Regions from separate parts of the Arthrobacter sp. J156 genome, predicted to be linked through region 3. Evidence: riboswitches for the same ligand, from Rfam matches in the RefSeq annotation. Region 3 holds a riboswitch; each other region holds the start of a gene.

Region 1 (9,433 bases), 610 kb from region 3:
GCGCTCGTGTTGTTCTACTGCGCGCGCTACTTCAAGAACGAGGACGCCAACATCGGCCCGTTCGGGGCGCAACTGCTCGCGTTCGCCGGCGCCATGTTCGGCCTCGTCATCTCGGACGACCTGATCATGCTCTTCATCTTCTGGGAGCTGACCACGGTCCTGTCCTACCTGCTCGTCGGCTTCGCGCGGACCCGCATCTTCGCCCGGCGCTCGGCCCTGCAGGCCCTCATCGTCACGACCTTCGGCGGGCTCGTGATGCTCCTGGGCCTCATCCTGCTCGGCGAGACGGCCGGGAGCTACCGCCTCTCCGAGATCATGGCCGACGCCGCGGCGCTCACCGCGCAGGGAACCGTCGTCGACGTCGCGATCCTGCTGATCCTCGTCGGCGCCGTGTCGAAGTCCGCGCTCGTTCCCTTCCACTTCTGGCTCCCCGGCGCCATGGCCGCGCCGACGCCGGTCTCCGCCTACCTGCACGCAGCGGCCATGGTCAAGGCCGGCGTCTACCTCGTGGCGCGCCTTGCGCCGGGCTTCTCCGAGACCGCGTACTGGCACGGCACGCTCCTCGTCCTCGGCCTCGCGACCATGCTCGTCGGCGGCTGGCGGGCGCTGCGCCAGCACGACATCAAGCTCGTGTTGGCCTACGGAACCGTCTCCCAGCTGGGCTTCCTCATGCTCGTCGTCGGCATCGGCACCGCCAACGCTGCCGTCGCCGGTCTCTCGATGATGCTCGCCCACGGCTTCTTCAAGGCCGCCCTGTTCCTCGTGGTCGGCATCATCGACCACAAGGCCGGAACCCGCGACCTGCGCGAGCTCTCCGGGCTCTGGCGGACGGCGCCCAAGCTGTTCGTCGTGACCCTCGTCAGCGCCGCCTCGATGGCCGGGCTGCCGCCCTTCTTCGGCTTCGTGGCCAAGGAGTCGGTGTTCGAGACGCTCCTCGACGGCGCCGCGAACGGCGATCCCGGCGGCACGTGGCTGCTCGTGGGCGTCGTGGCCGGCTCCATCCTGACCTTCGCCTACACGGCGCGCTTCGTCTGGGGGGGCTTCGCCTCCAAGCCCGGTGTGGCCCCCACGACGTTCAAGGCCGTCCCGTGGCTCTTCATGGCCTCGCCACTGCTCCTGTCGCTCGTCACGATCGCCACCGCCTTCACGCCCGCGCTGATCGAGGACGCGATCGCCCCCTACGCCGGACTGTTCGAGCCGGCCGGGCACCCCGTCCACTTGGCCCTGTGGCACGGCTTCACGCCCGCGCTGGGGCTCTCCGCCGTCGTCGTCGCCGTTGGCGTTCTGCTCTTCGCGGGCCGCGCCGCCGTGGCCCGGGCGCAGGACAAGCTCTACCCCCTGATCGACGCCGAGAAGAGCTACAAGCACATCCTGGGCGCGACGGACGAGATCGCGGTGTGGGTCACGGGGCGCACGCAGCGCGGCTCGCTCGCGTTCTACCTCATCGTCATCCTCATCGTGGGGCTGCTGGCCCCGGCCGTCGCCGGGATCGCGTTCGACGTGCCAACGCCGCAGCACATCGTCTGGTTCGACACCCCGGCGCAGCTCGTGATCGGGCTCGTCATGGTGGTCGGGTCGATCGCGGCGATCAAGGCGAACAAGCGCTTCCTGGCCGTGCTGATGGTCGGCGTCACGGGCTACGGCATGGCCATCATGTTCGCCCTCCAGGGCGCCCCCGACCTCGCCCTGACGCAGCTGCTCGTGGAGACGATCGTCCTCGTCGCCATGGTCCTGGCCCTGCGGACCCTGCCCGCCCCGCTGTGGACCACGAATCCCGCGGGCCACAAGGTACTGCGCGCGGCGATCGGCATCGCGTTCGGCGTCGTCATGGTCGGCATCGCGGCGACCGCCATGGCGTCCCGGACCGCCGACCCGATCTCGCTCATGCTGCCCGAGCTCGCCTACGTCGGCGGTGCCGGCGAGAACATCGTCAACGTCATCCTCGTGGACATCCGCGCGTGGGACACCTTCGGGGAGATCACCGTGCTCGCCGCGGCCGCGACCGGCGTCGCGAGCCTCATCTACGTCCGCGGGCGCGGGGACGACCGCCGGCGCACGGAGGACGTCGCGCCGGGCAGCGTGGACCGCGGCTCGGAACACCTGCACCACTCGACGCGGGCCACGGCCGCCCTCGCGATCGCCCGGCACTTCGCGGAGTCCGCGAAGGACGCCTGGCTCGTCGCGGGCCGGACGCTCGCGCCCGAGCGCCGCTCGATCATCTTCGAGGTCATCACCCGGCTCCTGTTCCACTCCATGATCCTGTTCTCCATCTACCTGCTGATCACCGGGCACAACACCCCCGGCGGCGGGTTCGCCGGCGGCCTCCTCGCCGGCCTGGCGCTCACGATCCGGTACCTGGCCGGCGGCCGCTTCGAGCTCGCCGAATCGACGCCCATCAGCCCGGGCACCCTCCTCGGCCTCGGCCTCGCGACCGCCTCTCTGTCCGCCGTCTTCCCGCTCTTCTTCGGAGGCCAGATCTTCCAGTCCGCAGCCCTCGAGTTCGCGCTCCCGCTCTTCGGCGAGCACAAGTTCGTCACCTCGACCTTCTTCGACATCGGCGTCTACCTCGTCGTCGTCGGCCTCGTCGTCGACGTCCTGCGCAGCCTCGGCGCCGAGATCGACGAGCGGTCCGAGGGCCGCAGCCCCGTGGTCGTCCACGAGGCGCCCGAGGGCAGTACGGAGGGGGTCGCCCGATGAGCGTCAACGTCGTCATGCTCCTCGTCATGGGCGTCCTGTTCGCCTGCGGCGTCTACCTGCTCCTCGAACGCAGCCTCACGCGCGTGCTCCTGGGCCTGGTCCTGATCAGCAACGGCGTGAACCTGCTGCTGCTCACGGCCGGCGGTCTGCCGGGCATGGCGCCGCTGTACGATTCCGCGATCGAGCCCGGCGCCTACTCCGACCCGCTGCCGCAGGCGCTCATCCTGACGGCGATCGTCATCACCTTCGCCGTCACGGCGTTCCTGTTGGCCATGATCTACCGTTCGTGGGTCATCGCCCGGCGCGACGAGGTCGTCGACGACGTCGAGGACCGCCGCGTTGCCGAGCAGTCCCACTTCGACTTCGAGGAGGACTCGGAGATCGAGGCCGACACGACTGAGTTCACCTCGGAGGACGACGACGCCGCGGCCCGGGCCAAGGCCGCCGTCGCCGCCGAGCGCCGCCAGGCCAGCGCCGAGGAAAGCGCCGGCACATCCGACGAGTCACGGAACAGGGAGGCCCGATGATCAGCGCCGTCTCGCTCGCCCCGCTCGCCGTCGCGCTGCCGATCCTCGGCGCCGCCGTGGCCTTCGTCCTGCGCCGGCACAAGCGCAGCCAGCGGGCCGTCACCATCTCGACCCTGACCCTCACCCTGCTCTTGGAGTGCTGGCTCCTGGCCGGGGCCTGGACCAACGGTGCGCAGGCCGTCCTGATCGGCGGCTGGGCTCCACCGTTTGGCATCTCCATGGTCGTCGACGAGTTCTCCGCGCTGATGCTCGTGGTCTCCACGGCGGTGAGCCTCGCGGTGCTCCTCTACGCGACCGCGCAGGGCATGGCCGACGGGGACGACGACGGGCCGATCTCCGTCTTCCACCCGACGTTCCTGATCCTCGTCGCGGGTGTCTCCAACGCCTTCCTCGCGGGCGACCTGTTCAACCTCTACGTGGGCTTCGAGATCCTGCTGACGGCCTCCTACGTCCTGCTGACCCTCGGCGGCACGACGGCGCGCATCCGCGCGGGCGTGACCTACGTCGTCGTCTCCGTGGTCTCCTCGATGCTGTTCCTGATCTCGATCGGCATGATCTACGGCGCCACGGGCACCGTGAACATGGCCGACCTCGGGGTCAAGCTGGGGCAGCTGGACGAGGGAACGCAGATGGTCCTGCACCTCATGCTGCTCGTCGCGTTCGGCATCAAGGCCGCGATCTTCCCGCTGTCCTTCTGGCTCCCGGACTCCTACCCGACGGCGCCCGCGCCCGTCACCGCCGTGTTCGCGGGCCTGCTGACCAAGGTCGGCGTCTACGCCCTCGTGCGCACCGAGACCCTCCTGTTCCCCGGGGACCGGATCAATTCGCTCCTGATGGTCGTCGCCCTCATGACCATGCTCGTGGGCATCCTCGGCGCGATCGCGCAGGCGGACATCAAGCGCATGCTCTCCTTCACGCTCACGAGCCATATCGGCTACATGGTGTTCGGGCTCGCGCTCGGCAACCTCGCCGCGCTCGGGGCGACCGTCTACTACGTCGCGCACCACATCATCGTGCAGACCTCGCTCTTCCTCGTCACGGGCCTGATCGAACGCCGCGCCGGGACCTCGAACGTGGACCGCCTCGGCTCGCTCGCCAAGCTCTCCCCGGTCCTCGCCGTGCTGTTCTTCATCCCGGCGATGAACTTGGCCAGCATCCCGCCGTTCTCCGGCTTCCTCGGCAAGCTCGGCCTCATGCAGGGCGGCGTCGAGCTCGGCACCCCGCTCGCGTGGGTCCTCCTCGCCGGTGCCGTGGCCACTTCGCTCCTGACCCTGCTCGCCGTCGCCCGCGTCTGGAACCGTGCGTTCTGGCGCAAGGCCGAGGATGCGGAGAACCCCGACCCGCTGCTGCTCGTCGGCGCCAAGGACGGGGGCCGCGTGACGACCTACAGCCACGTCGCGAACTTCCCGACGAGCCGCTACAGCGACCGCGGCGACACCCAGCTCCTGCCCCGGACCATGGTCGGCTCGACCGCCGCGCTCGTGGCGCTCGGACTCGCCCTGACCGTCTTCGCCGGACCGCTCTTCCAGCTCAGCGACCAGGCCGCCCGGCAGATGATGGAGCGCACGCCCTACATCGAGGCCGTGCTGGGACCCCAGGAGGGCACGCCATGAGCCGCACCCGCCCGTCCGGCCTCGGGACCCCGAGCCGCGGATCCGCCGCGAACCGCCGGCGCAAGCGCGCCCGCTTCCTCGTCGAGCTGCCCCTGCTTGTCTGGATGATGCTCGTCTGGGGGGCGCTGTGGCAGGACTTCTCCGCCGGCAACCTCGTCTTCGGCTTCCTGCTCTCGCTCGGCGTCGTCTCCGTGTTCCGGCTGCCGCCCGTGGAGCTCAGCGGCCGCTTCAACGTCTGGCAGGCGTTCCTGTTCGCCCTGCACTTCCTCAAGGACGTCGTCGCGGCGAGCTTCCAGGTCTTCGGCCTCGCGCTCTTCCGCGGGCAGAAGGTGCGCAGCGCCGTCGTCGGCATCACACTGCGCTGCCGCGAGGACCTGATGATGACCACCCTCGGCCACGTCCTCACGCTCATCCCCGGCTCGTTCGTCGTGGAGGTGGACCGGACGTCCGGGACCCTGTACCTGCACGTCATCGACGTCGACACCCCCGAGGAGGCCGAGCGCTTCCGCGCAGGCGTCCTGGACACGGAGGCGCGGCTGATCAAGGTGATGGGCACGCCCGAGGCCCTCGAGGCCCTGCGCCGAGAGGAGGCCCCCGCATGATCCTGACCACCGCCGCCTGGGTGTCCGCCCTCCTGCTGGCCGCCGCCGCCATGATGGCGATCGTGCGCATCGCGCGCGGTCCGTCGATCCTCGAGCGCGTGATCGCCCTCGACGTGCTGCTCGCGATCATCATGGCCGCGCTGTGCATCGACATGGCGCTCAACCACCACTTGAACCACGTGCCGTTCATCGCCGTGGCCTGCGTCGTCGGCTTCATCGGCTCGGTGACGGTCTCCCGCTACGTGACGGACCGGAGGAACTCCTGATGGACGCCGAGACGCTGCAGACCGTCCGCGACGCCGCCACGGCCCTGTGCCTCGTCGTGGGATCGCTCATGTCCTTCGCCGCCGGCCTGGGCATGCTGCGCTTCCCCGACCTGCTCTCCCGCATGCACGCCGGCACCAAGCCGCAGGTGCTGGGGCTCCTGCTGCTCCTGACCGCCGTCGGCCTGCAGGCCGATTCGCCGGCGGTGCTGCCCGTGCTCCTGCTCGCGTGGCTCTTCCAGCTGTTGACGGCGCCCGTGAGCGCCCACATGGTGGGGCGGGCGGGCTACCGCACCAAGCACCTCAAGCGCGAGACGCTCATCGTGGACGACCTGGACGAGGTCGTCGCCCGGGCCGCCAACGGCTCGCTGCCGGCGGGCGCGGCAGACCACGTGGCGGACACCGAGCGCTGAGCCCGGGCTAGACCTCGTCGGCGGTTTCCTGGAAGCGGCGCAACATGCGCTGCGTGCCGCGGTTGGCCATCACCTGGATCACCGCGGCCACGACGGCGGAGGCCACGGCGAAGCCGAGGGCCTGGCGCAGCGAGGCCTCGGCCTGGGCCTCGGCGTCGCCCGGCTTCGGCGGCTCCTCGCCGGTGATCCGCGTCCAGGCGGTGTCGAGGAGCTTGGCCCCGGCGAATCCGGCGCCGAGGGAAATCAGCGAGCCGACGATCTTCAGCAGTACGTTCACGTGCGCGGTCTCCGTCTCGAGGGGGTGATTACCCGCCCAGCATAGCGCGGGGCTAGACTGGGGCCACTGAAACACCAACGACAGGGGAGCGTTGGGCTCCGGCCGGTGGCCGGAACCCGTCAGAACGCTGAGAGTGCGCGCCGCGCAGACCCTCGAACCTGATCCGGCTAGTACCGGCGAAGGGAGTCGAGTTCTCAGGGATGCCGCGCGGCGGCACGCCCTCCCCTCCTTGATCCCAAGGAGGACACCTCTATGAGCACCGTGCAGTCTCCCGCACGCACCGGATGGCGCGTCGTCGACATCGTCGTCGCCGCCATCATCGCCGTCGCCTCCGGCGTCGTCTTCTTCGCCTGGAACACCTTCCACCACGCGCTGGACTTCCTGTTCCTGGCCTTCCCGCCCTCCTCGGCGCTGCTCGCGGGAATGTGGCTCTTCCCGGCCGTGCTCGGCGCGCTGGTGATCCGCAAGCCCGGGGCGGCCCTGTTCTGCGAGACCGTCGCCGCGGTCGTCTCGGCCTTCCTCGGTTCTCAGTACGGCTGGACCGTGCTCGTCTCCGGCCTCGTCCAGGGCCTGGGGGCGGAGCTCGTCGTCGCGGCGTTCCTGTACCGCCGCTGGGGGCTGCAGGTGGCCCTGCTCGCGGGCGCCGCGGCCGGCCTCTTCGGAGGCGTGAACGACGCGTTCGTCTTCAACTGGTTCCCGGAGTACACGGTGGTCATGAAGCTCGCCTACGTCGGTTTTATGACGATCTCCGGCGTCGTCATCGCGGGCCTGCTGTCCTGGCTCGCGACCCGGGCCCTGTCCCGGACGGGGGCGCTGTCCGCGCTGGCCTCGCGCAAGGCCGCGCAGGAGCCGGTGAACGGCTAGGCGGTGACGTCCCAGGCCGCCCGCGAGGCGGGGAGCACGACGCCGGGGCCGCACCCGGCGGCGGTCCGTGCGGCCGGGTGGGGGTGGCGTCATGCGGGACGCCACGCGCCCGCGGTGGCCGGGCTGGACCTGGACATCCGCCCGGGGGAGCGGATCCTGCTGGCCGGCCCCTCGGGCGCCGGCAAGTCGACGCTCCTGCACGCCCTGGCCGGCGTCCTGCACCAGGACGAGGACACCGAGGCCGAGGGTGAGCTGCTCGTCGACGGCGCCCCCGCGCACACGGTGCGCGGGCGGGCCGGGCTCATGCAGCAGGACCCCGAGACCCAGGTCGTGCAGGCCCGCGTCGGCGACGACGTCGCCTTCGGTGCCGAGAACCTCGCCGTCCCCGCGGAGCAGATCGCGCCGCGCGTGCGCGCGGCGCTGGCCGCCGTCGGACTCGACGTCCCCCTCACGCACCCGACCGCCCGGCTGTCCGGCGGCCAGAAGCAGCGCCTGGCCCTCGCCGGGATCCTCGCGATGCGCCCCGGGCTCGTGCTGCTGGACGAGCCCACCGCCAACCTGGACCCGGCCGGCGTGCTCGAGGTGCGCGACGCCGTCGTCCGGGCCCTCGACGCCTCCGGGGCGACGGCCGTGATCGTCGAGCACCGGCTCGAGGCCTGGGCCCCCCACGTGGACCGCGTCGTGGTCCTGGCCCCCGGTGGCGGAGTCGCCCACGCGGGAACGCCCGCCGAGCTCTTCGCCCCCGGCCCCGTGCGGGACGAGCTCGTCGCGGCGGGCGTCTGGGTGCCCGGATACGTCCCGCGGCTCCCGGCGCGGGAAGCGGCGCCGCCCGGCGGCGGGCTGTTGCGCGCCGAGGGCCTCGCCGTCGCCCGCGGCCGAACCCAGCCCGCCGCGCTGACCGGGGTGGAGCTAGGACTCGAGGCTGGCCGCGCCGTCTGCGTGACGGGGCCGAACGGCTCCGGCAAGTCGACGCTCGCGCTGACCCTGGCGGGGCTCCTGCCCGAGCGGGCCGGACACGTCGTGGCGAGCCCGGCGCTGCGCGGCGAGGCGGCCGGGGCGCGGCCCTACCAGTGGCGCGCCTCGGCCCTGATCGGACGCATCGGCACCGTGTTCCAGGAACCGGAGCACCAGTTCGTCACGGCCAGCGTGCGCGAGGAGCTCGAGTACGGGCCCCGCCACGCGCGCACCGCCGACGGCCGGGAGGAGCTCTTCAGCGAGGAGCAGATCGCCGAACGCGTGGACGCCCTGCTGCGGCGGCTACGGCTCGAGCACCTCGCGGACGCGAATCCGTTCACCCTCTCCGGCGGAGAGAAGCGCCGCCTCTCCGTCGCGACCGTGCTCGCCGCCGGCCCGGGCGTGCTGGTCCTCGACGAGCCGACCTTCGGCCAGGACGCGAACACGTGGGCGGAACTGGCGCTGCTCCTGCGCGAGCAGCTCGCGGAGGGGACTTCGGTGCTCGCCGTGACGCACGACGCCGACTTCGCCGACGCCGTCGGCGCCCGCGTCCTCGACGTCGCGGAGCTCGGGACCGGCCGCGACGCCGCGACGGGGTCCGCGAAAGACGGGGACGACGCCGGGGCACCCGGGCTGCTCGAACCCTCGGAAGCGGCCCGGGTGAGCTTCCTGGGCCGGGCCAATCCGCTCGCCAAGCTCGGCGCGGTGATGCTCGCGACCATCCCACTCATCGCGACGCTTGACATGGTCAGCGCGGGAATCATCGTCGCCGCGACGCTGCTGATGCTGCCCTTGAGCGGGATCGGGATCGCGGCCTTCCTGGCGCGGGCGTGGCCGCTGCTGATCGCCGGGCTGTTCGCGGCCTGGGGGACGGCGCTCGTCGGCAACGACTCCGGCGCCGTGCTGCTGGGGCTGGGGTGGTTCGACATCACCGAGGGCTCGCTCGAAGCGGGCATCGCGACGGGGCTGCGCGCCTTCGCCGTCGCCGTGCCGGCCGTCCTCGTGGTCTCCAGCACCGACCCCACCGATCTCGCCAACGCCCTCGCCCAGCAGGCCCGGCTGCCGCACCGCTTTGTCCTGGGGGCCCTCGCCGGCATGCGCCTGCTGGGGCTGCTCGTCGAGGAGTGGCAGACCCTGGGCATGGCCCGCCGGGCCCGCGGCGTCGGCTCCCGGGGCTCGCTCCGCCGTCGTCTGGCCGCGGACCTCGGCCAGATGTTCGGGCT
Region 2 (9,433 bases), 660 kb from region 3:
AAGAAGCACTTCGACTCGAGCATCAACCACTTCTGGAACGCGGACAAGGCCCAGATCTACCGCACGCTGTCCCAACTGGTCGCCGACGGGCTCGCCACGGTACGCACCGTGCCGCAGGAGAACTACCCCTCGCGGCAGGAGCACCACATCACGGACGCCGGTCGCGAGGCGCTGCACGCGTGGCTGACGGGCCCGCTCGAACGCCAGCCGGAGCGGGAGCCGTTCCTGGGCAGGGTGTTCTTCGCCGGCTCGCTCGAGCGCGCCGACGTCGTGGAGCTGCTCCGGGCCCGCCGCCTCGAGGCCCAGGAGCTGCGCGACGCCTACCGCGTGCTGCGGGCGGAGCTCGAGCCCGCCGCGCTGGCCGACCGCCGCAGCTACCTCATGGCCGCGACGCTCGACAACGGCATCATCCACGTCGAGGCGGAGCTGGACTGGCTCGCCTCCGTCGAAGGGAACCTTCCATGAGCCCGTGGCGTCAGCGCGGAGCACCCGCCGAAACCCCCGCCGGGACGGACCCGGCCAGGCCCGATCCGGCGTCGTACCCCGAGATCCACCGCCCCCGGCGCCCGCGCGCCGACGGCCGCCCCGCCCGGACGCTCGTGTTCCTGCACGGCGGCAACGTCGCCAACTGGATGTGGGACCCGCAGGTCAAGGGCTTCGCCGACTACCGCGTGTTCACGCCGCACCTGCCCGGCTTCGGCGCCCGTGCGGCCGAGGACTGGGCCGGGCTGGAGAGCGCCGCGGACGACGTCGCCGCGTTCGTCGCCGACGAGATCGAGGACGGGCGCGTCCACCTCGTGGGGCTCTCGCTCGGGGCGGTCGTCGGCCTGCGCGTCCTGGCCCGCCACCCCGAGCTCGTCGAGAGCGCGGTCTTCAGCGGGGCGGCGGTCCGCCCCGTCGGTCCCGGTGTCCGGGTCGCCGCGGCGGCCCAGCTGCGCTTCTGGGACGCCGAATGGTTCTGGAAGATGCAGGCCGGCGCGTTCGGGATCCCGGCCGACTCGCGCCGCCTGTATTCGGACCACGGGCTAACGCTGCGCCCCGAGAACATGAAGGCCATGATGGAGGAGGTCTACGCCGGCGGCGTGCCCGGGGGGCTCGCGGACTTCGCGGGCCGGCTGCTCGTCGTCGCCGGCGCCAAGGAACCGTCGGTGGTGCGCAAGGGCTTCGCCGAGATCGCCCAGGCCAAGCCGGACGCCGTCTTCCGCCTCGCCCCCGGCATGCACCACCAGTGGAGCATCGAGGACCCGCTCTTCTTCAACGCCATGGTCCGCGCGTGGATCGAGCGCGGCGAGGCGCACCCCCGGCTGCGCGAACCGTAGCCCCCGGGGCCCCGGCGTCGTCCGGATTCAGGACGACGCCGGGGCCCGGCTTCACGGGGCCGGCCCGCCGGGTCAGCCGCGGCCGGCGGCTCCCGGGCCGACGGGGATCGTCGGCTGCAGGTACACGCTCGATCCCGACGCGGCGAACTCGCGGCTCTTGGCGTCCATGCCGGCCTGGATGGCCCCGGCGAGCTCCTCCTGCTCGGCAGCGCCGCCGAACTGCCGGCGGATGTCCTGGGAGATCCGCATCGAGCAGAACTTCGGCCCGCACATCGAGCAGAAATGCGCCGTCTTGGCCGGTTCGGCCGGCAGCGTCTCGTCGTGGAACGCCTCCGCCGTCGCCGGATCCAGTGACAAGGCGAACTGGTCCTTCCAACGGAACTCGAAGCGCGCCTTGGACAGGGCGTCGTCGCGCTCCCGGGCGCCCGGGTGGCCCTTGGCCAGGTCGGCAGCGTGCGCGGCGATCTTGTAGGTGATCACTCCCGTTTTGACGTCGTCCTTGTTGGGCAGGCCCAGATGCTCCTTCGGCGTGACGTAGCAGAGCATCGCCGTGCCGTAGCGGGCGATCTCCGTGGCCCCGATGGCGCTCGTGATGTGGTCGTAGCCCGGCGCGACATCCGTGACGAGCGGGCCGAGGGTGTAGAACGGGGCGCCGTCGCACAGCTCCTGCTGCCGCTCCACGTTCTCCCGCACGAGGTGCAGCGGCACGTGCCCGGGCCCCTCCACCATGACCTGGACGTCGAACTCCCACGCCCGCTTCGTCAGCTCGGCGAGGGTGTCCAGCTCGGCGAACTGGGCGGCGTCGTTCGCGTCCGCGATCGAGCCGGGCCGCAGGCCGTCGCCGAGCGAGAACGCGACGTCGTACCGGGCGAAGATCTCGCACAGCTCGTCGAAGCGCTCGTAGAGGAAGTTCTCGCGGTGGTGGGCCAGACACCAGCCGGCCATGATCGAGCCGCCGCGGGAGACGATCCCCGTGACCCGCTCGGCCGTCAACGGGACGTAGCGCAGCAGCACGCCGGCGTGGATGGTCATGTAGTCCACGCCCTGCTCGCACTGCTCGATCACGGTGTCCCGGAAGACGTCCCAGTCCAGCTTGGCCGCGTCTCCGCCGACCTTCTCGAGCGCCTGGTAGATGGGCACCGTGCCGATCGGGACCGGCGAATTGCGCAGGATCCACTCGCGCGTGGTGTGGATGTCGTCACCCGTGGAGAGGTCCATGACCGTGTCCGCGCCCCAGCGCGTGGCCCACTGCAGCTTGTCCACCTCCTCCGCGATCGAGCTCGTCACGGCAGAGTTGCCGATGTTCGCGTTGATCTTCACGAGGAACGCCTTGCCGATCACCATCGGCTCCGACTCCGGGTGGTTGACGTTCGCCGGCAGGATCGCCCGGCCCGCCGCGAGCTCGCTGCGCACGAGTTCCGGGTCGCAGCCCTCGCGCAGGGCCGCGTAGCGCATCTCCTCGGTGACGAGCCCGGCGCGGGCGTAGTGCATCTGCGTGACCCGCCGGCCCTCGATCGAGCGCCGCGGGACCGGGCGGACGCCCCTCCACTCGGCGGAGGCCGCGCCACGGCGCACGGCCGCCCGGCCGTCGTCGAGCAGCTCGCGGCCGCGCCCCGTGTACTCCTCTGTGTCGCCGCGGCCGGCGATCCACGCGGCGCGGAACGGGGGAAGCCCTTCGAGCGGGTCGCCGCCCGGGCCCGCGGTGCGGTAGACGTGAAGGGGCGGGTTCGGCGTCCCGTCGGGGGAGTCGTCGAGCTCGATCGCCGTGACCGGGACGCGCAGGCCCCGGCCGGGGTCCTCGAGGAACGCCGGGGAGTGCGCCGGATGCTGCTCGGAGGCACGGTGGATGGACGGGTTTTCTCTTGAATCGCTCACGGAGGAGCCCTCACTTCCTACGCCGGCATGACCCGGACAGGTTCGACGGTCGCAGGCGGCGTCAGCCCGATCTCAGCCCCTGCCGGGGCACCCGTGTGGACGGGCCCGAGCCTAGCGCGAAGTGGCCCCGGGCACCAAGTCGGTGCCGCCCCCAAGGCGGCACCGACATCGATTCCCGGCTCCGGCGTGCTCCGCGCCCGAGGGGGCATCGGCGTCGTGCCCCGGCTCCGGCGCGCCCCGTCGCCGCGCCGCCGTGGACGGAACGACGCCGGGGCCCGGCTCAGGCGGCGAGCCAGAGGTCGGGGCCGAAGACCTCGTAGTGGATGCTCGTGGCCGGGATGCCCGCGTCGATCGCCTGGGATCGGACGGCGCGCATAAACGGCAGCGGCCCGCACAGATACAGCGTCGCGTCCGCCGGAAGCTCGAGTCCGGAGAGGTCCATGAGGCCCTCCGCTGCCTCCCACTCGCCGGGGGCGCCCGTTGTGTCCTCGAGCCACAGCCTCAGCTCCGCGTTCGGCAGGGCCTCGACGGCGGAGCGCATCTGCGCCTGGAGCGACCAGCTGTCGGCGCGCTGTTCGGCGTGGAGGACCAGGACCCGGCGCTCGGAGGCCCCGGCCGCGAGGGCCTCGAGGGCGGAGGCGCTGGGTGTGCAGCCGATGCCTGCCGTGGCCAGGACGATCGGCGCGCCGCCGGCGTCGATCGTGAGGTCGCCGTAGGGATTCGAGAGCTCCACGACGTCGCCGATCCCCAGCCCGCGGTGCAGGAACGGGGAGACCTCGCCGCCCTCGTCGAGCTTGGCCGTGACGACGCGCTCGGTCCTCGAGGCGACGTTGCCGGAGAGCGTGTACTGGCGGCACTGCCGCACGCCGTCGGGCAGAGCCACGCGGATCGAGACGTACTGGCCCGGGAGGGCCTCCGTCACCGGGGTGTCGTCGGCCGGGGCGAAGCGGAACGTGGCCGATCCCCCGCCGGCGGCCTCCCGCGCCACGAGGCGCCACGGGGTCCACGCCTTGTCGTTCGCCTGCCGGGCGTAGAGGCCCTTCTCGAGCTTGATGAGCGCGTCGGCCATGAGCCAGTAGACCTCGGTCCAGGCTTCGGCGACCTCGGAGGTGACGGCATCCCCGAGGTCATCGGCGATCGCGGCGAAGAGGTGCTCGTAGACGATCGGGTACTGCTCCTCGACGATCCCGAGCGAGGCGTGCTTGTGGGCGATCCGCGACAGGACGGCCTCGGGCAGGGTGTCCGGGTGCTGCAGGAGATGCGTCGCGAAGGCCGCGATCGAGCCGGCGAGGGCCTTCTGCTGGGTCCCGTTCTTCTGGTTGGCGCGGCTGAAGAGCCCGTCGAGAAGTTCCGGGTGGGCGGCGAACAGGCCCGCGTAGAACTTCCGGGTGATCGCTCCGATGCGCTCGGCGATGACCGGCAGCGTGGCCTCGATGACGGGACGGGACTTCTCGGACAGCATGGCGTCTCCTCGCTGAAAGTGATTACTTGCATTGAGTATGCAAGTTTTATGATTCATTTCTACGCCTCGTAGAAGTTACTCGCAAGTCGGGCGGTCGCGTCAGGGGAAGGTGGGCAGCGGAAGCCGGACGAGGCGCGGATCCCGGGTGAGGTCCGCGATGGTGAGGGGATCGAGCTCCGCGTAGAAGGCCTCGCGCGCCCGGTTGAGCGCCCCGCGGAGGCGGCAGCCCGCGATCAGCGGGCACGCGTGGTCGCCGGAGGTGCAGTCCACGACGTCGGGCTGCTCGTCGAGGCTGCGCAGGAGGGAGCCGACGCTGAGCCCCAGGCCCGCCGGGGTGATCCGCGCCCCGCCCGTGCGCCCGCGCGCCACCTCGAGCGCGCCGCGCCGGCCGAGCTCGAGGACGGCCTTGCTGACGTGGTTGTAGGGGATGCCGATCGCCTCGGCGACGGCGCGGCTCGTGAGCTGCTCTCCCTCCCGGGAGCCGAGCAGCATCAGGATGCGCAGGCAGACGTCGCCGAAGGCGTTGAGCTTCACTCCCTCAGTGTCCCAGCCCGGGCGGGGTCAGCCCCAGATGAGCAGCTCGCCGGCTTCCGCCGCGGGCTCGGCAAAGGCCCACTCGCCACCCTCCGCGGCGGGCGGCGTGTAGGCCTGGACGACGGCGACCGCCCCGCCCTCGCTGTGCTCCGCGTTGGCGTGCACGGCGTCGCGGTCCTCCTCGAGCAGCGTGACGTCGGAGACGAGGGCGATCGCGGTGAAGCCCTCGCGCTGCTGCCCCAGGAGTTCGACGAGGTCGCCCATCATCGCCTCGGCGTCGATGTCCACTTCCGGATCGTCGTCGTCCGCCGGCGGCTGCACGGCGAGGAGGCGCAGCTCGCCCTCGGCTCCGTCCTGGGCCGCTTCCAGGGCGACCGCGAACGGCAGGAAGACCCCGTTGGCCTCGAGCTGCTCGCGGGCGACGCCGAGGGCCGTGCCCAGGACGCGGTTCAGCTGCAGGTGGGCCTCGGGGCCCAGCTCGGTGATGCGGTTCTCGCTCATGCGGTGCTCCTGACGATCTCGAGGACGGCGTCGCGGACGCGTTCCATGGTCTGGGGGTCCCTCGCCTCGCCGTTGTAGCGCAGGAAGGGCTCGGTGTTGGAGGGGCGGAGGTTGAACCAGAAGGAGCCGTCCGCCGCGGCGATCGTGGTTCCGTCGAGGCGTTCGACGACGGTGCCGGCGCCCTTGAGGCCCTCCGCGTCGAGGGCGATCGTTCCGCGGCCGCCGTTGCCGTCGTGGCCGGCGGCGAAGGCCCCGAGCACGCGGGCCACGGCCGCGTCCTTGTCTTCGATCCGCGAGTTCAGCTCGCCGGAGGCGAAGTAGGGCTCGTACTCCTCGGCCAGCGCCGAGAGCGGGCGCTCCTGCCCGCCCAGGGCCGCCAGGACGTGCATCGCCGCGAGCATGCCGGTGTCGGCATTGAAGAAGTCGCGGAAGTAGTAGTGGGCCGAGTGCTCGCCGCCGAACACGGCGCCCTCGGCCGCCATCACGGCCTTGATGAACGAGTGTCCCACCCGCGTGACCACGGGGCGTCCGCCGTCGTGCTCCACGAGCTCGGGCACCGCCCGGGAGGTGATCAGGTTGTGGATGACCACCGGGGCCTCCTCGCCCGCGGCCTTCGCGCGGGCGATTTCGCGGCGGGCCACGAGCGCGGTCACCGCCGAGGGCGAGACCGGGGCGCCGAGCTCGTCGATCACGAAGCAGCGGTCCGCGTCGCCGTCGAACGCCAGGCCGATGTCCGCCCCGTGCTCCACGACCGCGGCCTGCAGGTCCCGCAGGTTCTCCGGCTCCAGCGGGTTGGCCGGATGGTTCGGGAAGGTGCCGTCCAGCTCGAAGTACAGGGGCACGATCTCCAGCGGAAGACCCGGCAGCAGGGCGTCCCCGAGCACGGCCGGCGTCGTCATGCCCGCCATCCCGTTGCCGGCGTCGACGACGACCTTCAGCGGCCGGATGCCGGACAGGTCCACGAGCGAGCGCAGGTACGCGGCGTAGTCCGCGAGCACGTCGACGTCCCCGACCCGGCCCTGCGGGGCGTCCCCGGAGACCGGCAGGCCCTCGGCCAGGTAGGACTGGGCGACATCCCGGATCCGGTACAGGCCGGTATCGGAGGAGACCGGGACCGCGCCGGCCAGGGCCATCTTCATCCCGTTGTACTCGGCCGGGTTGTGGCTCGCGGTGAACACCACGCCCGCCGCGTCCAGGATCCCGCACGCGAAGTAGAGCTCGTCGGTGGAGATCAGCCCGAGCATCCGCACGTCGGCGCCCCGGTAGGCCGCCCCGCGCGCGAAGGCGCGGGAGAACGCCGGAGACGACGGACGCATGTCCCCGCCGACCAGCACCGTGGAACCGGCCAGGCCCAGGACGTCCACGAAGGCCGCGCCGACGGCCTCCACGCTCTCCTCGGTGATGGTCTCGCCCACGATCCCGCGCACGTCGTAGGCCTTGAAGGACTCGGAAAGATCAATCTCGCTCTGCACGGGTTCGAGCTTAGCCGCTGCCGGTGACGCTTCGGCCCCGCGGCCCGTGAGATGCCGGCTGAGTCCGACCGGCACCGCTCCTCCACAACGCCCCGGGACCCCGTCCCGCTCCACAGCCCCGGGCCGGCGGGCCGAAGCGTCGGCAGCGGCTGGAATACTGGGGCGCATGGTTGAGACGACGACGGGTACGGGACTTCGGGAGAGCGCGACGGCGGTGCTGCGCCGCCTCGTGGGGCGGGAGGACGCCGACTTCCACGACGGGCAGTTCGAGGCGATCGAGGCCCTCGTCGACGGGGGACGGCGGGCGCTCGTCGTGCAGCGCACCGGCTGGGGCAAGTCCGCCGTCTACTTCGTGGCGAGCCTGCTGCTGCGGGCCCGGGGGGCGGGGCCGACCCTCATCGTCAGCCCCCTGCTCGCGCTCATGCGGGACCAGGTGGCCGCCGCCGGGCGGGCGGGAGTCCGCGCCGAGGCCATCAACTCCGCCAACGCGCTCGAGTGGGGCGACGTCCTGGCCCGGCTCGACGCCGACGAGGTCGACGTCCTGCTCGTCTCGCCGGAACGCCTCAACAACCCGGCCTTCCGCGAGCGCCAGCTGCCGGAGCTGGTGCGCCGCATGGGCCTGCTGGTCATCGACGAGGCCCACTGCATCTCGGACTGGGGACACGACTTCCGGCCGGACTACCGGAGGATCAAGGACCTCATCGGCACCCTCGACGACGCCGTGCCGGTCCTCGCGACCACGGCCACGGCCAACGAGCGCGTCGTCCACGACATCGAGGAGCAGCTCGCCGTCGGCGGGGCCGACGTCTTCACCCTGCGCGGCCCGCTCGCGCGGCGCTCCCTGCGTCTGGGCGTGCTGCGGCTGCCGAGCCCGCGGGCACAGCTCGCCTGGCTCTTGAGCCACCTGTCCGAGCTGCCGGGCAGCGGCATCATCTACACGCTCACCGTGTCCGCGGCCGAGGACATCACGCGCCTGTTGCGCGAGGCCGGGCACGAGGTCCGCGCCTACACGGGCCGCTCCGACACCGAGGAGCGCGCGGCGTCCGAACAGGCGCTCAAGGACAACGAGGTCAAGGCGCTCGTGGCGACGAGCGCCCTGGGCATGGGCTTCGACAAGCCGGATCTCGGGTTCGTGGTCCACGTCGGCGCTCCGAGCTCGCCCGTGGCCTACTACCAGCAGGTCGGCCGTGCCGGCCGCGGGACGGACAACGCCGACGTCCTGCTCCTCCCGGGGCCGGAGGACCGCGAGATCTGGCGGTACTTCGCCACGTCGTCGATGCCGGACGAGCAGCGCGCGCACGCCGTGCTCGAGGAGCTCGGCTCGGCGCAGGGCGCGGTCTCCGTCCCCGCGCTCGAGGCCCGCGTGAACATCCGCCGCACGCCGCTCGAACTGCTTCTGAAGGTGCTCGCCGTCGACGGCGCCGTGGAACGGGTCCAAGGCGGCTGGATCCGGACGGGGGCCCCGTGGCACTACGACGCCGAGCGGTACGCCCGCGTCGCAGCGGCCCGCGTCGCGGAGCAGAACGCCATGCTCGACTACGAGAACACGACGTCCTGCCGCATGGAGTTCCTCGCCCGGGCCCTCGACGACCCGACGGCCGCCCCCTGCGGCCGGTGCGACAACTGCGCCGGCACCTGGTTCGGGGACTCCCTCGCGGAAGACGCCAAGGACAGCGCCCAGGCGGCCCTCGGCCGCGTCGGGACCGAGCTCGAGCCGCGGGCGATGTGGCCCGGGGGCATGGACCGCCTCGGCGTGCCGCTCAAGGGCAAGATCCCGGCCGGGGAGCAGATGGCGGCCGGCCGCGCGCTGGCCCGCCTCACCGACCTCGGATGGGGCGGCCGGCTGCGGACGCTGTTCGCGCCCGGGGCGGAGGACGCTCCCGCGGACGAGGCCCTCGTCCGGGCGTGCGTCGGCGTCCTGGCCGGGTGGGGATGGAGCGAGCGGCCCGTCGCCGTGGTCTCCATGCCGTCGAGGACGCGCCCGCTGCTCGTGCGGTCCGTGGCCGAGGGCCTGGCCGGGATCGGCCGGCTGCCCTACGCCGGGGAGCTGGCGTACGCCGACGAAGGACCGCGGGGCGAGGCGGGCGGCAACTCGGCCTTCCGGCTGGCCTCGGTCTGGGACCAGTTCGCCGTCCCGCCGGCGCTGGCGGAACGGCTCGCGGGGGCATCCGGCCCCGTGCTCCTCGTCGACGACCTCGCCGACAGCCGGTGGACGCTCACCGAGGCGGCCCGGACGCTGCGCCGGGCGGGCGCCCCGGGCGTCCTGCCGT
Region 3 (9,433 bases):
GGTTCGGGGCGAGTTCGGAGGCCCGGGAGAGGACCTGCGCGTAGGTGCGCAGGTACAGGGCGTCCTGGGCCAGGTAGTGCTCGAAGTCGGTGCGGTCCAGCGTCCCGTCCTTGAGCCCGCGGATGAACGCGAGCCGGTCGATGCCCGCGCGCAGGCCGGCGATCCCGTCCCACCACGTGGACAGGAGCGCGTCCGTGGACGGGGGCCGCTGCCCGGCCCAGAGGGCGCCGAGGTGGTCCACGGGCCCGTGCCCGCCGCCGACGTCGAGCCGGTCCGCCCCGCGCAGGGCCCCCTCGAGCCACGGCTTGGCCAGCCGCAGGGCGTCGGTCCAGGACCCGGTGCGGGCGAAGAGCGTGGCGAGGGCGGAGGAGAGCGAGCACCCGGTGCCGTGCGTGTTGGCGGTGTCGACGCGCACGCCGTCGAGCTCCAGCAGGACCCCGTCGGCGCCCACGAGCGCGTCGCGGCAGCGCCCGTCCGCGGCGAGGTGACCGCCCTTGGCGAGCACCAGGACGCCGTGCCGCGCGGCGAGCCGTTGCGCCTGGTCCAGGACCTCGTCCCACGTGGGGGCGGGGGCGCTGCCCGTGAGGACGGCGAGCTCGGGCACGTTGGGGGTGACGACGTCGGCGAGCGGCAGCAGGGCGTGCAGCGCCGCCTCCGCGTCGGCGTCGAGCAGCCGGTCGCCGCTCGTGGCGACCATCACCGGATCCAGGACGACGCCGGTGCCCCGCCGCCCGCCCGGACCCGCGGCTTCGGTGCCGTCCCTGGCGACGGGGGCTCCGGCGTCGTCCCCGGGGGCGCCCCCGCGCAGGGCGCGCAGCCAGGCGGCGACGGTGTCGATGAGCTCCGCGGAGGCGAGCATGCCGATCTTCACGGCGTCGATCCGGACGTCGGAGGAGACCGAGGCGAGCTGCTCGGCGAGGAACGCGGCGGGCGGGACGTGGACGCCGGTGACGCCGCGCGTGTTCTGCGCGGTGAGCGCGGTGACGGCGGCCATGCCGTAGCCGCCGCACGCGGCGATCGACTTCAGGTCGGCCTGGATGCCGGCGCCGCCGGACGGGTCGGAGCCGGCGACGGAGAGGATGTTGGGGACGCTCATGCGCTTGCCTCCCCGGGGTGGGTGACGGCCGCCCACTCGGCGGCCAGGGAACGGGCCGCGGCCTCCGGATCCCCGGCGGCGCACACCGCCCGGACGATCGCCATCCCGGCGGCCCCGGCGGCGTGGACGGCCGCGGCGTCGCCGTGGGCCAGCCCGCCGATCGCGACGCACGGCAGCGGGGCCCGGGCCGTGAGCGCGGCCAGGCCCTCGAAGCCGAGCGGTTCCGGGTGGTCCTTCTTGGTGGGCGTGGGGCGGACGGCCCCCGTGCCCAGGTAGCTCACGGTCCCCTCCGGCAGGGCGGCGACGGCCTCGAACTGGGCGGTCCGCGACGCGCTGAGGCCCAGGATCGCGGCGGGCCCGATCAGGCGGCGCACGGCGTCGGCGGGCAGGTCCGATTGGCCGATGTGCATGCCGTCGACGACGGCTCCGGCGTCCCGCGCGGCGAGGAAGACGTCCACCCGGTCGTTGACGATCAGGGCCGCTCGCCCGGCGGTGTGCCGGGCCGTGGCGAGGACCAGGGCCAAGAAGTCCCGGGCGGGGACGTCCTTGCAGCGCAGCTGGACCATGTCCACGCCGCCGGCGACGGCCGCGGCGACGACCTCCGGCAGCGGGCGCCCGGCCGTGCTGGCCGAGTCGGCGACGAGGTAGGTGCCCAGGCGGAAGGAGCCGTGGTGGAACACGGCGTTCTGCGCGGCGCTCATCGCACGGCTCCCGCGGAGGCGAGCCGCTCCGGCGTCGTTCCCGCCAGCGCGTCGAGGAAGGCGGGGGCGAACGTCCCCGGGCCGCCCGCCGTCGCCGCGGCGTCCTCCGCCGCGGCCGAGTACCAGGCGTGCGCTGCCGCGGTGGCCTGGAGCGGGTCGCCGTGGGAGGCGACGCAGGCGGCGACGAGCGCGCCGAGGGCGCAGCCGCCCCCGGTGACGCGGGTGAGCAGCTCGCTGCCGCCGTGGACGTGCAGCGTCCCGCCCGGTCCCGTGACCAGGTCGACGGGGCCGGAGACGGCGACGACGGCGCCCGTGCGTTCGCTGAGCGCGCGGGCGGCGGGCAGGGCGGCTTCGACGGCGTCCGTGGAGTCGACGCCGCGACCGCCGGCCCCGCTGCCGGCCAGGGCCATGATCTCCGAGGCGTTGCCGCGGATCACCGCGGGGTTCAGCTCCAGGAGCAAGTGGGCGAAGTCGGTGCGCAGGGCGAGGGGGCCGACGGCGACGGGGTCCAGGACCCACGGCGTGCCGTACTCGTGGGCGGCGCGGGCGGCCTCCATCATGGCCTCGCGCTGCTCCCGGTGCGGGGTGCCGAGGTTCACCAGGACGGCGGAGGCGATCCGCGCGAAGTCGCCGGCCTCGCCGGGCACGTCGACCATGGCGGGCGCGGCGCCGGCGGCGAGCAGGACGTTGGCGGTGAAGTTGGTGACCACGGCGTTGGTCAGGCACTGCACCAGGGGGGTGGCGGAGCGCAGGCGCTCCAGGACGGTGCCGGGCGCGCCGGCGTCTTGCTGAAGATGCGTGGGCGCACGGTGGTCCATGAGCGACATCCCTCCGCTAGTACGAACTAGATCAGGTGTGTACGGGTGTGTTCTCAGTCCGCGCGGCGGACACCCCGAGTCACTGCTGGCGAGCCTACCCGGCGGGCAGCGGGGGAGCCAGCCCGGGCCCGAGCAGGTGGCGGTCCTGGTGCAGCAGGTTCGGGAACAGGTCCGGCAAGTGCTGCCGGGCGTGCCGGAGCCATTCGGACTCGATCATCTAGGGCTGCCAGAGGCCCAGACTCGTCCAGTCATCGGGCACTCCGATGGATCGAGGGGTCACGTATCCGACTCGAGGGAACGAGCCAATGAGTTCGACGACGCGGCCGGCCCAGGCGCTGTTCGGATCGATCGTACGGAGCAGGTAGGCCATCACGGCCAGGACGTTGTACAGGCCAAAGACCTGCTTGGAGGACTCCTCATCCCTGAGGTGGTCCAGGAGGGGAACTTGCCCTTTGCCGGGCCGCTTCGGAGCGGTGACCAGCTTGCGGTTGAAGATCCGCGCGTGGTGGGCCGCTACGTTTCTCACGTAGTTCAGGCTCGCGATCCGGGTGGTCCATTGCTCGTGCCGGCTCGGCAGCGATGCTCCGGTTTCCGGGTCCATCTGGGGGTCCGTGAAGGCCGCGACGAACGTGCCGGGCTCGAGATGGGCGAAGGCGGAGCGGCGGCCCAGCACGTACCCGATCTGCATGCGGAGCGAGACCTCAATCCTCTCGATCCCCTCCAGGATCAGCATCCGCAGCCGCCGTTCGAAGTCGATGAGCGCCGCGGCGTCCCCGATGGATGTGCCGGGCCGGTAGTGGTTCAGGACCCTCACCCGTGCACGGCCGTCATCGTCCACATACGTCTCCGAAGCGCGGAACGGATAGAGGTAGCCGGTCAGCCGGTAGTATCCGACCTGGCGCGGCAGTTGCGCACCGCTGCTGCCCTCAGGGATCCCGACACCGCGAGAGGCAAGTTTTGCGACCTGGTCCTCGACCGAAAGCCACTGCTTGGTGTACTCAGCCAATGGTCCTCCGGTTAAAGAAAATCAGCCCGAGCCGTGAGGCGAGCGGGCTGATCATGATGAGGAAACCATACCACGCACTCCCCCTGGAACGATCGGAGTGAATGGCGGGCATCTGGCCGAGAGCGAACTCGATCGTCGGCGGAATCCAGCCGCTCTTGCCGCCCCGGCGCCGGGATGCTGGGATGGGGGCATGAAGGCATCGTGGGGGGACCGCCGGCGCATGATCGCCGGGGCGGCGTTGTTGGGGCTGGCGTTGGCCGGCTGTTCGGGGGACGGTGGCGGAGGCGCCGCGGCCGCGCCCAGTGGCACGGTGCTGCTGGAGGACTCCGGGATGAAGCTCCTGGCCCTGGCCGAGGAGCCGGACGCGCACATGGACGCGCTCCTGCAGGGCAACCTCGCGGTCGACGAGGGCGGGTGTGCCGTCGTCGCCCCCCGCGACGGCTCGGGCCCCGTGCTGGTGGTGTTCCCGCACGGGACCACCCTGGAGGCCGGCGTGGTGCAGGTCCCCGGGAAGAAGCAGCTCGGCCTCGGCGACCTCATCTCCCTCGGCGGCGGCATCATGCCCCTGGACGGCGAACGGCCCCGCGACTGCACGGGCGGCGACGTCTTCTGGGGCAGCCAGCCGTAGCCCGGCATGCCGCCCGTCATGCGGCCGGCGGCCGTACCGCGGGGTAACCCGAGGCGCTAAGGTCGGGGCATGGGACTTTTCTCTCGCGGCAAGCCGCGCCCTCCGGCCGACGTCGCGCCGGACCAGGAGCAGGACGACGCCGGACGGGGCGCCGAGGCGGGCGCCCCGCACGTCCCCGGCGTCGCCGAGACCGTCGCCCGGCTGCGCGACTCCAGCCACTCCCGCCTGATGCACACGCGCCGCCACCGCGCCGCGCAGCTGCGCAGCCTCGAGCGGATGCTCGAGGCGCACGAGGAGGACATCCTCGCCGCGCTCGCCGAGGACCTCGGCAAGCCCGCGATCGAGGCGAAGCTGACCGAGCTGGACCTGCTGCGCAGCGAGATCGACCACGCCCAGCTCTACCTCACCGAGTGGATGGCGGCCCGCCACGTCCGCGCCCCGCTGTCCATGCAGCCCGCCACCGCCAAGGTGGAGCCCCAGCCCAAGGGCCTCGTGCTGATCCTGGGACCGTGGAACTACCCGCTGCAGCTGCTGCTCTGCCCAATGGTCGCCGCGCTCGCCGCCGGCAACTGCGTGGTCCTCAAGCCCTCCGAGCAGGCCCCCGCAACGTCCGCGCTGATGGCCCGCCTCATCCCGTTGTTCCTGGACCCGCGGGCCGTCGCCGTCGTCGAGGGCGGTGCCGAGGCCAGCCAGGCCCTGCTCGCCGAGCCGTGGGACCACATCTTCTACACCGGCGGGGAACGCGTCGGGAAGATCGTCGCCCGGGCCGCCGCCGAGCACCTCACCCCCGTGACGCTCGAGCTCGGCGGCAAGAGCCCCGCCGTCGTCGTCGACGGCAACGTGCCCGCGATCGCGCGACGGATCGCCTTCGGCAAGTTCATGAACGCCGGCCAGACCTGCATCGCGCCGGACTACGTCCTCGCCGTCGGCCCCGCCGCGGACGCCCTCGAGAAGCAGCTGGCGAAGGCCGTGACGTCCTTCTACGGGCGCAACCCGGCCAAGAGCTCCGACTACGGGCGGATCGTCAACGACGCCGCGTTCCGCCGCCTCAACCGCTTCCTCGACGACGCCCACGCCGACCCCGGAACCACCGTGACCGGCGGCACCGTGGACCCGATCGAACGCTACATCGAGCCCACCCTCCTGACCGGGGTCCCCGCGGACGCGCCCGTGATGCAGGAGGAGATCTTCGGCCCGATCCTGCCGATCCTCCGCGTGGACTCCTTCGACGCGGCGGTGCGGTTCGTCAATTCCCGCCCCACGCCGCTGGCGGCCTACCTGTTCAGCGAGAAGCCGCGCCTGCAGACGGCCTTCGAGGACCAGGTGCGGGCGGGGGCGATCGGGCTCAACGTCTGCAACCTGCACGCCGGCGTCCTGGGGTTGCCGTTCGGCGGCGCGGGCGCCTCGGGGATGGGCAACTACCGCGGCCGCTACGGCTTCGAAACGTTCAGCCAGCAGCGCCCCGTGCTCTCCAAGACGGCCATGGTGGACACGCTCAAGGCCGTCTACCCGCCGCATGGCTGGGCCAAGTCAAAGCTCCTCCGGGACCTCCTGTAGCGTCGGGGCCGGCATTTCCCACCGGGCGGAGCCACCGTCCATGTGGCAAGGGTCACCCCCGGTCCGGGAACAGTGCGGAGGGCCGCGCGGTTGAATCCCTTGAAAAATCAACCAGTCTGCGGACTGGTCCACCGACTCCCCAGGAGACCACCATGGCAACCACCGTCCTCACCCTCGTCGGGTCCCTCCGCAACGGCTCCACCAACGTCAAGCTCGCCGAGGCCACGGCCGAGCACGCCCCCGAGGGCGTCGACGTCAACGTGTACTCCGGCCTGGAGAAGCTCCCCTTCTACAACGAGGACGTCGACGTCGAGGGCGCGCTTCCGGAAGGCGTCGCCGAGCTGCGCGCCGCCGCGGCCGGGGCCGACGCCCTGCTCCTGGTCTCCCCGGAATACAACGGCACCATGCCGGCCGTGCTGAAGAACGCCATCGACTGGCTGTCCCGCCCCTTCGGCGCCGGCGCCGTGAAGGACAAGCCGGCGGCCGTGATCGGCACCGCGTTCGGCCAGTTCGGCGGCGTGTGGGCCCAGGACGAGGCCCGCAAGGCCGTCGGCATCGCCGGCGCCAAGGTGCTCGAGGACGTCAAGCTCTCCATCCCGAACTCCGTGGTCCGCTTCGCCGAGCTGCACCCGAAGGACGATTCCGAGGTCGCCGGTCAGGTCGCCCAGGTCCTCGAGGGCCTGCGCGCCGCCGCCGAGAGCAACTAGGGCCGCCCCGGGCGCCCCGCCCGGTTCCAGACCCAGTACGACGCCGGAGCCCGGCTTCCGCAGGCAGCGGAAGCCCGGCTCCGGCGTCGTACGGTCAGGCCCTGCCGGTCCGGCGCCGCTCAGCCGATGACGGAGTCGACGAGCGCCTTGGCCTCCGCCTGGACCAGCGCCAGGTGCTCGGCGCCCTTGAAGGACTCGGCGTAGATCTTGTAGACGTCCTCCGTCCCGGACGGGCGGGCTGCGAACCAGGCGCTCTCGGTCGTGACCTTCAGGCCCCCGATCGCCGCGCCGTTGCCCGGCGCCTCGGTGAGCTTGGCCGTGATCGATTCGCCCGCGAGCTCGGTCGCCGGCACGTCCGCGGCGGACAGCCTGCCCAGGGCCGCCTTCTGCGCCCGGTTCGCCGCGGCGTCGATCCGCGCGTACGCGGGCGAGCCGAACTGCGTGGTCAGCTCTTCGTAGCGGGCGCTCGGGGACCGGCCGGTGACGACCTGGATCTCGCTGGCCAGCAGCGCCAGCAGGATCCCGTCCTTGTCCGTGGTCCACGGGGTGCCGTCGAAGCGCACGAAGCTGGCCCCCGCGGACTCCTCGCCGCCGAAGACGCCGCTGCCGTCCAGCAGCCCTGGCACGAACCACTTGAAGCCCACCGGGACCTCCACGAGCTCGCGTCCGAGCGACGCGGCGACGCGGTCGATCATCGAGGAGGAGACCAGGGTCTTGCCCACCCCGGCGCCGGACGGCCACAGCGGCCGGTTCCGGTAGAGGTAGTCGATCGCCACCGCCAGGAAGTGGTTCGGGTTCATCAGCCCCGCGTCGGGGGTGACGATCCCGTGCCGGTCCGCGTCGGCGTCGTTCCCCGTCGCGATGTCGTACGCCGCCCCGCCGTCCCGTACCGCGGAGATCAGGCCGGCCATGGCGGCGGGGGAGGAGCAGTCCATGCGGATCTTCCCGTCCCAGTCCAGCGTCATGAACGCCCAGCGCGGATCGACCTCCGGGTTCACCACCGTCAGATCCAGGCCATGGCGTTCGCCGATCGCCCCCCAGTAGTCCACCGAGGCCCCGCCCATGGGGTCCGCGCCGATGCGCACGCCCGCCGAGCGGATCGCGTCCAGGTTCACCACCGACGGCAGGTCGTCGACGTACGCGGCGAGGTAGTCGTAGCTGCCGATCGTGCCGGACAGGCGGGCCTGGACCAGCGGGATGCGCCGCACGCCCTGCAGCCCCGCCTCGAGCAGCTCGTTGGCGCGCCCGGCGATCCACCCGGTCGCGTCGGAGTCCGCGGGCCCGCCGTGCGGCGGGTTGTACTTGAAGCCGCCGTCGCTCGGCGGGTTGTGGCTCGGGGTCACGACGATCCCGTCCGCCCGGCCGGCGTTGCCCGTCCCGGACAGGGCGCGGTTGTGGACGAGGATCGCGTGGGACAGCGCGGGGGTCGGCGTCCAGCCGGTGCGCGCGTCGACGAGGACCCGCACGCCGTTCGCGGCCAGGACCTCCAGGGCGGTGTCCTGGGCCGGATCGGAGAGGGCATGGGTGTCCTTGCCGAGGAAGAGCGGGCCCGTGATGCCCTGCCCCGCCCGGTACTCGACGATCGCCTGCGTGATCGCGGCGATGTGGTCCTCGTTGAAGGAGCCGTTCACCGACTTGCCGCGGTGCCCGGACGTCCCGAACGCCACGCGTTGGTCCGGATCGGAAGGGTCGGGTTTCACGTCGAAGTACGCGCCCCTCACGGCGTCGACGTCGATCAGGTCCTGGGGAAGGGCTCGCGTGCCCGCGCGGTTCTCGGCCATGGCTACAGCTTGGCAGAAAGCCGTAGCCAAAAGTGGACGGTGCCTGAACATTTCTCCGGCCTAGAATGGGGAGGAGAAGCCACCGACCCCGAAGGACCCGCCACCGATGGCCAACGACCAGGACCGGCCGTTCAACGACCCCCAGCACCCCTCGTGGTCGACCCCCGTGGGCGGGCAGCAGCAGCCCGGGCAGGACGGCCGGGCGGTGCCGCCGGCGCCGGGGTGGGCGTCCGGCGGACAGTACCCGGGGCCGGGCGGGCAGGCACCGCGCAACCCCTACGCCGACCAGGCCCCGCCCTCTGCGGCACCGCAACCGGCCTTCGGCTACGCGCCCGCCGAGCCGAAGACCCTCAGCATCATCTCGCTCGTCTGCGGGATCGTCGGGCTGATCTCCTTCGGGACGCTCTTCGCTCCGCAGATCGCGGCGATCGTCACGGGCCACATCGCGCTGCGCAGGGAGCCCTCCGGGCGCGGCATGGCGATCGCCGGCCTGGTCATGGGCTACCTCGTGCTCGGCCTCGGGCTCCTCTTCGGCTTCTTGGCGGCCGCCCTCTTCGCCAGCTACGTGCCGTAGCCCGCAGGGCCGCCCCCGGCCGCGCATCCGGGGGCGCGGCCCCCGACGGTATGGGCCCGCTGAAACGACGGCGGACGGCGCCCCTCTGCGCGGAAGGGCGCCGTCCGCCGTCGTACCGCCGGTCCGGGACCGGCCGGGCTACTTGACCCCGGACATGAGCCGCTTGATCGCCGGCGTGGCGAACGCGAGGGCGACGCCCAGGGCGATCGAGGTGCCGCCGAGGGCCACGAAGTACGGGACCTCGTTGCCCTCCGTGTAGAAGCCGGCCAGGATGCCCGCGAGCGTCGTGCCGAGGGAGACGGAGAGGTAGAAGAGCGCGATCATCTGCGTCGTGAACGCGACCGGGGCCAGCTTGGTCGCCACGGACAGGCCGATCGGGCTCAGCAGCAGCTCCGCCCACGTGCACAGCAGCAGGATGCCCACGAGCGCGAGCAGCGGCGTCATGGACAGCGACTCGAGCGGGATGAACGCGAGGTAGGCGATCCCGATGACCACGAGGGCGGCCCCGAACTTCAGCGGGGTCGACGGCTGGCGCTCGCCCATCCTCGTCCACAGCGCGGCGAAG

The links. Region 3 has a riboswitch for thiamine pyrophosphate ahead of thiM (hydroxyethylthiazole kinase). Riboswitches for the same ligand answer to the same signal wherever they lie in the genome.
Region 1: linked by a shared signal. The riboswitch ahead of AC0QR5_RS09650 (ECF transporter S component) and the one ahead of thiM (hydroxyethylthiazole kinase) in region 3 are both predicted to bind thiamine pyrophosphate.
Region 2: linked by a shared signal. The riboswitch ahead of thiC (phosphomethylpyrimidine synthase ThiC) and the one ahead of thiM (hydroxyethylthiazole kinase) in region 3 are both predicted to bind thiamine pyrophosphate.

What each region holds. Positions count from the first base shown of each region.
Region 1 covers NZ_CM149650.1:2,119,022-2,128,454, reverse strand. Annotated here, with positions in the region: gene AC0QR5_RS09685 (Na+/H+ antiporter subunit A) at 1-2,697, shown strand, start outside; gene AC0QR5_RS09680 (Na(+)/H(+) antiporter subunit C) at 2,694-3,224, shown strand; gene AC0QR5_RS09675 (Na+/H+ antiporter subunit D) at 3,224-4,837, shown strand; gene AC0QR5_RS09670 (Na+/H+ antiporter subunit E) at 4,942-5,439, shown strand; gene AC0QR5_RS09665 (MrpF/PhaF family protein) at 5,436-5,705, shown strand; gene mnhG (monovalent cation/H(+) antiporter subunit G) at 5,705-6,115, shown strand; gene AC0QR5_RS09655 (DUF4235 domain-containing protein) at 6,123-6,392, opposite strand; TPP riboswitch at 6,465-6,594, shown strand; gene AC0QR5_RS09650 (ECF transporter S component) at 6,645-7,256, shown strand; gene AC0QR5_RS09645 (ATP-binding cassette domain-containing protein) at 7,260-9,433, shown strand, end outside.
Region 2 covers NZ_CM149650.1:3,382,785-3,392,217, forward strand. Annotated here, with positions in the region: gene AC0QR5_RS15720 (PadR family transcriptional regulator) at 1-465, shown strand, start outside; gene AC0QR5_RS15725 (alpha/beta fold hydrolase) at 462-1,319, shown strand; gene thiC (phosphomethylpyrimidine synthase ThiC) at 1,392-3,194, opposite strand; TPP riboswitch at 3,192-3,299, opposite strand; gene AC0QR5_RS15735 (globin domain-containing protein) at 3,475-4,656, opposite strand; gene AC0QR5_RS15740 (RrF2 family transcriptional regulator) at 4,756-5,190, opposite strand; gene AC0QR5_RS15745 (hypothetical protein) at 5,218-5,691, opposite strand; gene AC0QR5_RS15750 (phosphomannomutase/phosphoglucomutase) at 5,688-7,163, opposite strand; gene AC0QR5_RS15755 (RecQ family ATP-dependent DNA helicase) at 7,330-9,433, shown strand, end outside.
Region 3 covers NZ_CM149650.1:2,727,317-2,736,749, forward strand. Annotated here, with positions in the region: gene AC0QR5_RS12560 (PfkB family carbohydrate kinase) at 1-1,096, opposite strand, end outside; gene thiE (thiamine phosphate synthase) at 1,093-1,797, opposite strand; gene thiM (hydroxyethylthiazole kinase) at 1,794-2,615, opposite strand; TPP riboswitch at 2,607-2,702, opposite strand; gene AC0QR5_RS12575 (hypothetical protein) at 2,710-2,832, opposite strand; gene AC0QR5_RS12580 (Abi family protein) at 2,833-3,621, opposite strand; gene AC0QR5_RS12585 (hypothetical protein) at 3,812-4,249, shown strand; gene AC0QR5_RS12590 (aldehyde dehydrogenase family protein) at 4,319-5,806, shown strand; gene AC0QR5_RS12595 (NAD(P)H-dependent oxidoreductase) at 5,959-6,513, shown strand; gene pgm (phosphoglucomutase (alpha-D-glucose-1,6-bisphosphate-dependent)) at 6,633-8,345, opposite strand; gene AC0QR5_RS12605 (DUF4190 domain-containing protein) at 8,401-8,868, shown strand; gene AC0QR5_RS12610 (peptide MFS transporter) at 9,007-9,433, opposite strand, start outside.